3 regions of the Serratia entomophila genome follow, and region 2 is predicted to be linked to each of the others. Evidence: predicted binding sites of a transcription regulator. Region 2 holds the regulator's gene; each other region holds the start of a gene.

Region 1 (2,271 bases), 1.4 Mb from region 2:
GCTCCAGCTGATTGCGGCTGACCAGCTCGGCGGCGGCGGAGGGGGTAGGGGCGCGCAGATCGGCGACAAAATCGGCGATGGTCACGTCGGTCTCATGGCCGACGGCGCTGACGATCGGAATGCGGCTGGCGAAGATTGCCCGCGCCACCCGCTCGTCGTTGAAGCTCCACAGGTCTTCCAGCGAACCGCCGCCGCGGCCGACGATCAGCACGTCGCACTCGTCGCGGCGGTTGGCGGTTTCGATGGCGCGCACGATCTGCAGCGGCGCTTCCGCACCCTGCACCGAAGTGGGGTAGATAACGATCGGCAGTGAAGGATCGCGCCGTTGCAGCACCTGCAGGATATCGTGCAGCGCAGCGCCGCTGGCGGAGGTGATCACCCCGACGCGCCTGGCCGGGGCGGGCAGCGGCTGCTTGAACTGCTGGTCGAACAGCCCTTCGGCGCTCAGGCGCTGCTTCAACTGCTCGAACTGCTGCTGCAGCAGGCCGTCGCCGGCGGGCTGCATGCTTTCGGCGATCAGCTGGTAATCGCCGCGCGGTTCGTACAGCGTGATGCTGGCGCGCACCAGCACCTGCTGGCCGTTCTGCGGCCGGAAGGTGGTGCGGCGATTGCTGTTGCGGAACATCGCACAGCGCACCTGCGCGCGATCGTCTTTCAGGGTGAAATACCAGTGGCCGGAGGCCGGCTGGGAGAAGTTGGAGATCTCGGCGGAGAGCCAAATCTGCCCCATTTCCATTTCCAGCAGCTGTCGAACCGTCTGATTCAGGCGGCTTACGGTAAAAATGGGCGGTGAGGTAGGTAGCGACATGTGACCCAGATCAAATTTCAAAACAACCACTTAATTGGTCGATACTACATGCCTGAAAAAGGTAATCAAGAGTTTTTGCAAGAAAGTGCTGGAGGCAACCGATTACGCTCTGTATAATGCCGCGGCAATATTTTATCTTTTTCACAGCCCACCCTGGTGAGATATTGCCCATGCTACGTATCGCAAAAGAAGCTCTGACGTTTGACGACGTTCTCCTGGTTCCAGCCCACTCCACGGTTCTGCCTAACACTGCAGAGCTCGGCACTCAACTGACCAAAAATATCCGCCTGAATATCCCTATGCTGTCCGCAGCCATGGATACCGTGACCGAATCCGGCCTGGCCATCGCGCTGGCGCAGGAAGGCGGCCTGGGCTTCATTCACAAAAACATGTCCATCGAGCGCCAGGCTGAAGAAGTCAGCCGGGTGAAGAAACATGAAAGCGGCGTAGTCACCGACCCGCAGACCGTTACCCCCGCCACCACCCTGAAAGAAGTGAAAGAGCTGACCGCCCGCAACGGTTTCGCCGGCTACCCGGTCGTGACCGAAGAAAACGAACTGGTCGGCATCATCACCGGCCGCGACGTGCGCTTCGTGACCGATCTGAACCAGCCGGTTACCGCAGTGATGACGCCGAAAGGGCGTCTGGTCACGGTGAAAGAGGGTGAAGCGCGTGAAGTGGTGCTGCAGCGCATGCACGAAAAACGCGTTGAGAAAGCGCTGGTGGTGGACGACAGCTTCCACCTGCTGGGCATGATCACCGTTAAAGACTTCCAGAAAGCGGAACGCAAACCGAACGCCTGTAAAGACGAACACGGCCGCCTGCGCGTAGGCGCGGCGGTGGGCGCGGGCGCCGGCAACGAAGAGCGCGTTGACGCGCTGGTCGCCGCCGGCGTGGACGTGCTGCTGATCGACTCCTCCCACGGCCACTCCGAAGGCGTGTTGCAGCGCATTCGCGAAACCCGCGCCAAATACCCGGACCTGGAAATCGTCGGCGGCAACGTCGCTACCGCAGCGGGCGCCAAAGCGCTGGCTGAAGCCGGCGTGAGCGCGGTGAAAGTGGGCATCGGCCCCGGCTCCATCTGCACCACCCGCATCGTGACCGGCGTGGGCGTACCGCAGATCACCGCCATCGCCGACGCGGTTGAAGCGCTGGAAGGCACCGGCATCCCGGTTATCGCCGACGGCGGCATTCGCTTCTCCGGCGACATCGCCAAGGCTATCGCGGCCGGCGCATCCTGCGTGATGGTTGGTTCCATGCTGGCGGGCACCGAAGAATCCCCGGGCGAAATCGAGCTGTATCAGGGCCGTTCGTTCAAATCCTACCGCGGCATGGGCTCGCTGGGCGCGATGTCCAAAGGCTCTTCCGACCGTTACTTCCAGACTGATAACGCCGCCGACAAGCTGGTGCCGGAAGGCATCGAAGGCCGCGTGGCTTACAAAGGCATGCTGAAAGCCATCGTG
Region 2 (2,271 bases):
AGGGCACCCGCTGGCGCAGTTGGCCGGCCCGCTGCATGACGACCAGCTGCGGCCCTATCCCTCGCTGTGCCTGGAAGATACCTCGCGCAACCTGCCGAAGCGCGTAACCTGGACGCTGGATAACCAGCGGCGGCTGGTGGTGCCGGATTGGGTTTCGGCGCTGGATTGCCTGTGCGCCGGGCTGTGCGTCGGCATGATGCCGGCCCACCGGGTTTTGCCGTTGGTGCAGCGGGGCGAACTGGTGGCGCTGCAGCTGCAGCAGCCGTTTCCCGCCAGCCCCTGCTGCCTGACCTGGCAGCAGGATAAACCCTCACCGGCGATGGCCTGGCTGCTGGAATATCTGGGGGACAGTGAAACCCTGAACCAAGAGTGGCTGGGTGAAACGCTGCCGGAAGCCGCGCGGGCTCCCGGCAGCGGCGATTAGCGGCGGTAGTCGATGAACGGACCGTCGGCGACCGAACGGCGCTCGATCAGCTTCGGATGCACCTCTATCACCTGCGACTCTTCGCGCTTGCTGATGATGCGATCCAGCAGCATGGTGAAGGCCATTTCGCCCAAACGCTCCTTGGGCTGGTGGATAGTGGTCAGCGCCGGGGTGAAGTAGCGGGCGTTGCGCACGTTGTCGTAGCCGATCACCGAAATATCCTGCGGCACCCGCAGGCCCAATTCGTCGGCGGCGCAGATGGCGCCCATCGCCATGATGTCGCCGCCGCAGAACACCGCGGTCGGGCGCTGTTTTTGCGACAGGATCTGATGCATCGCCTTGTAACCGGATTCCGGTTCGAAGTCGCCCTGGACTATCCATTCGTCGCGCACCTCGATATTGGCTTCCTGCATCGCCTTCAGGAAGCCCTGATGGCGGCCGCCGCCGGTGTTGCGCGCCAGCTGGCCGGGAATGGCGCCGATATCGCGATGGCCGCGTTCGATCAGATAACGGCCGGCCAGGTAGCCGCCTTCGAAGGCGTTATCGATGATGGTGTCGGTAAAGTCACCGCGCGCCGCGCCCCAGTCCATCACCACCATTGGGATATTGCGGTAGTCTTCCAGCATGCCCAGCAGTTGGTCCGGGTATTCCGAGCACATCACCAGCAGCCCGTCGACGCGTTTTTGCGCCAGCATCGCCAGGTAGGCGCGCTGCTTGTCCAGGTTGTTGTGCGAGTTGCACAGGATCAGCGTATAGCCCTTGCTGTAGCAGCTGTTTTCCACCGCCTCAATCACTTCGGCAAAGTAGGGCGCCTCGCTCGAGGTGGCCAGCAGGCCGATCGACTTGGTGTGATTGACCTTCAGGCTGCGCGCTACGGCGCTCGGTGAGTAATGCAGTTCTTTGATTGCGGCCCACACGGCCGCTTTGGTCTCTTCGGCGACGAAACGAGTCTTATTGATGACGTGCGAAACGGTGGTGGTGGAAACGCCAGCGCGTTTGGCCACATCTTTAATCGTTGCCATGTAAGAAATGACTCCTGAACTTACATGTTGCAGCATGTAAGTGTGATGTTAATCGTTTGCCTGCGTAGATCCTCCTCCAGAGAAGCGAAAACTGAGTTTTTAGTGTATTGAAGTCGTCAGCGCTTGGTCAGGAGGGGCATTGTTGCCGGTACGCAGTTGTGAACTGCGAATTTTGTCGCATATTGAGCAAAAGGGGAAGAGGTAATCGGTATTATAAACAGGGAAATGATAACAAGATTTTATTGGCGAACTGTGGGAAAATGATTTGACGTACTAATTGTGCGCCTTTTATCCTTGGGAAAGCCTATCTGAGAAGGAGTAGTAATGGATACCGATCTGAAGATGTCGCTGTTCACCACCCTGTGTGCGCTGGCCGTGATCATTGCCTTCAGCTTCACCGCCGCGTTGAACTGAATCCCCGGCATTAAAAAGGCGCAGCTTGCTGCGCCTCGTCGCTCTCCCCGGCGGTTATCCGCGTTTTTCTGCAGCACAGGTCCGGTACGCCAACGCCCGGAGGTTCTCCAGGCATTTCGGTCGCGTATCGCGCCAGCCTGGTATTAGCGGATGGTTTTCGGCGTCACTACCCGGCGGGCGCCGATGTAGTGGTTCTGCCAGTAGTCGTTGTCGAGCTGGCTGATGCGGATCTCTTCGCCGGTACGCGGAGACTGGATAAACTTGCCGTTGCCGAGGTAAACGCCGACATGATCGGCCACGCCGCGGTTGTTGATGCGGAAGAACACCAGGTCGCCGCTTTCCAGTTCGTTTTTCTTGATCGGCGCGGCGTCGCGCAGGTGATACATCTCATTGGCGGTGCGCGGCATCTTG
Region 3 (2,271 bases), 2.4 Mb from region 2:
ACACGGTGTAGAAGCCGGTGAAGGCCAGCGTGTTGCTGAGGATCACCCCGACGAACAGCACGCAGACGAAATTGGGCAGCTCAAACACCGTGCCGTTCAGCAGGCCGGAGATCAGCTGCCCCAGACTCAGGCAGATGGCGATCATGGCGATGGTTTCAATCATCACCAGCGAGGTGATCAGGCGGCCGCTTTCCGGTTTTTCAAAGCCGCTCGGCTGCACGCTGTCCTCCGGCGTACCTTCCGGCGTGGAGGAGTGCTTAACCAGATAACGCGCCACCGGCCCGCCGATCAGGCCGCCCAGCACCAGGCCGAAGGTGGCGCAGGCCATGGCGACTTCCGTTGCGTTTTCAAAGCCGTAGCGCTCAATGAACAGCTTGCTCCAGGCCGCGCCGGTGCCATGGCCGCCGGAGAGGGTGATAGAACCGGCGATCAGGCCCATCAACGGGTCCAGGCCCAGCATTTTCGCCATGCCAATGCCGATGGCGTTCTGCACCAGCAGCAACCCCAGCACCACAAACAGGAACACCATCAGCGCCTTGCCGCCGGCGCGCAAACGCGCCAGGTTGGCGTTCAGACCGATTGTGGCGAAGAAGGCCAGCATCAACGGATCCTTCAGCGACATATCGAAGCTGATTTCCCAGTTGGCGAACTTTTTCATGGCTAACAGCAGGAGGGCCACCAGCAGACCACCGGCGACCGGTGCGGGAATGGTGTATTTTCTCAGCAACGGGATGCTTTTGACGCACTTGCCCCCAAGGAGCAGAACCAGCGTTGCCGCGACTAACGTGCCATAAGTATCAAGATGAAACATCCAGGTACTCCCTGTGAGGATAAATATCCAATAGAAAATAATAAGTTATAGAAAACCACTTAGTTTTTAAACTTGATGAATGCGGGATTAGAAGGAAAAAACGCTGCGAAGACAAGAAAAAATGAATAAAAATGCGACATAAATGCGAAAGAACCTAACAGAATATTTGGGCGCAACCGTTTGCTTTTGCGGGGCGGATCATTAAAATGCCCTCTTTGCCGTTTCTGGAAACGCCACACCATGACCCTGTCATCCTCTGAGCTTGATGCCGTGCAAAAAGCCGCCGCCACGCCCCGCGCCAGTGAACTGATTTATCGCCTGGAAGATCGCCCGCCGCTGCCGCAAACGCTGTTTGCCGCCGGTCAGCATCTGCTGGCGATGTTCGTGGCGGTGATCACCCCGGCCCTGTTGATCTGCCAGGCCCTGGGCCTGCCGGCGCAGGATACCCAGCACATCATCAGCATGTCGTTGTTCGCTTCCGGTCTGGCTTCCATTCTGCAAATCAAAACCTGGGGGCCGGTCGGCTCCGGGCTGCTGTCGATTCAGGGTACCAGCTTCAACTTCGTATCGCCGTTGATCATGGGCGGTTTGGCGCTGAAAAACGGCGGCGCCGACGTGCCGACCATGATGGCCGCGCTGTTCGGCACGCTGATGGTCGCCTCCTGCACCGAGATCCTGCTGTCGCGGGTGCTGCACCTGGCGCGCCGCGTCATCACCCCGCTGGTCTCCGGCATCGTGGTGATGATTATCGGGCTGTCGCTGATTCAGGTCGGGCTGACGTCGATCGGCGGCGGCTATGCCGCGATGAACGGGGGCAGCTTCGGCTCACCGAAAAACCTGCTGCTGGCCGGCGCGGTACTGGTGGTGATTATCCTGCTGAACCGCCAGCGCAACCCTTACCTGCGCGTTGCCTCGCTGGTGATCGCCATGGCGGTCGGCTACCTGCTGGCCTGGGCGATGGACATGCTGCCTGCGGGCCAACCGGCGCCGCAAACGGCGGCGATCACCCTCCCAACGCCGCTGTACTACGGCCTGGGCTTTGACTGGAACCTGCTGCTGCCGCTGATGCTGATCTTTATGGTCACTTCGCTGGAAACCATCGGCGACATCACCGCCACGTCCGACGTCTCCGAGCAGCCGGTCAGCGGCCCGCTGTACATGAAGCGCCTGAAAGGCGGCGTGCTGGCCAACGGCCTGAACTCGATGCTGTCCGCGGTGTTCAACACCTTCCCCAACTCCTGTTTCGGCCAGAATAACGGCGTGATCCAGCTGACCGGCGTCGCCAGCCGCTACGTCGGCTTTGTGGTGGCGCTGATGCTGATCGCATTGGGGTTGTTCCCGGCGGTGGCCGGCTTCGTGCAACACATCCCCGAGCCGGTGCTCGGCGGCGCCACCATCGTGATGTTCGGCACCATCGCCGCCTCCGGGGTGCGCATCGTGTCGCGCGAACGCCTGAACCG

Evidence for each region. Region 2 encodes PurR, which represses purine synthesis genes. Its sites were predicted from a motif close to CANGCAAACGTTTGCNTG; they were not measured.
Region 1: the regulator PurR is predicted to act here: its motif matches at 900-917, upstream of guaB (IMP dehydrogenase).
Region 3: the regulator PurR is predicted to act here: its motif matches at 981-998, upstream of KHA73_RS23395 (nucleobase:cation symporter-2 family protein).

What each region holds. Positions count from the first base shown of each region.
Region 1 covers NZ_CP082787.1:3,725,548-3,727,818, reverse strand. Annotated here, with positions in the region: gene xseA (exodeoxyribonuclease VII large subunit) at 1-808, opposite strand, end outside; gene guaB (IMP dehydrogenase) at 979-2,271, shown strand, end outside.
Region 2 covers NZ_CP082787.1:2,275,865-2,278,135, forward strand. Annotated here, with positions in the region: gene punR (DNA-binding transcriptional activator PunR) at 1-424, shown strand, start outside; gene purR (HTH-type transcriptional repressor PurR) at 421-1,446, opposite strand; gene cydH (cytochrome bd-I oxidase subunit CydH) at 1,771-1,860, shown strand; gene KHA73_RS11190 (C40 family peptidase) at 2,004-2,271, opposite strand, start outside.
Region 3 covers NZ_CP082787.1:4,896,535-4,898,805, reverse strand. Annotated here, with positions in the region: gene gltS (sodium/glutamate symporter) at 1-811, opposite strand, end outside; gene KHA73_RS23395 (nucleobase:cation symporter-2 family protein) at 1,052-2,271, shown strand, end outside.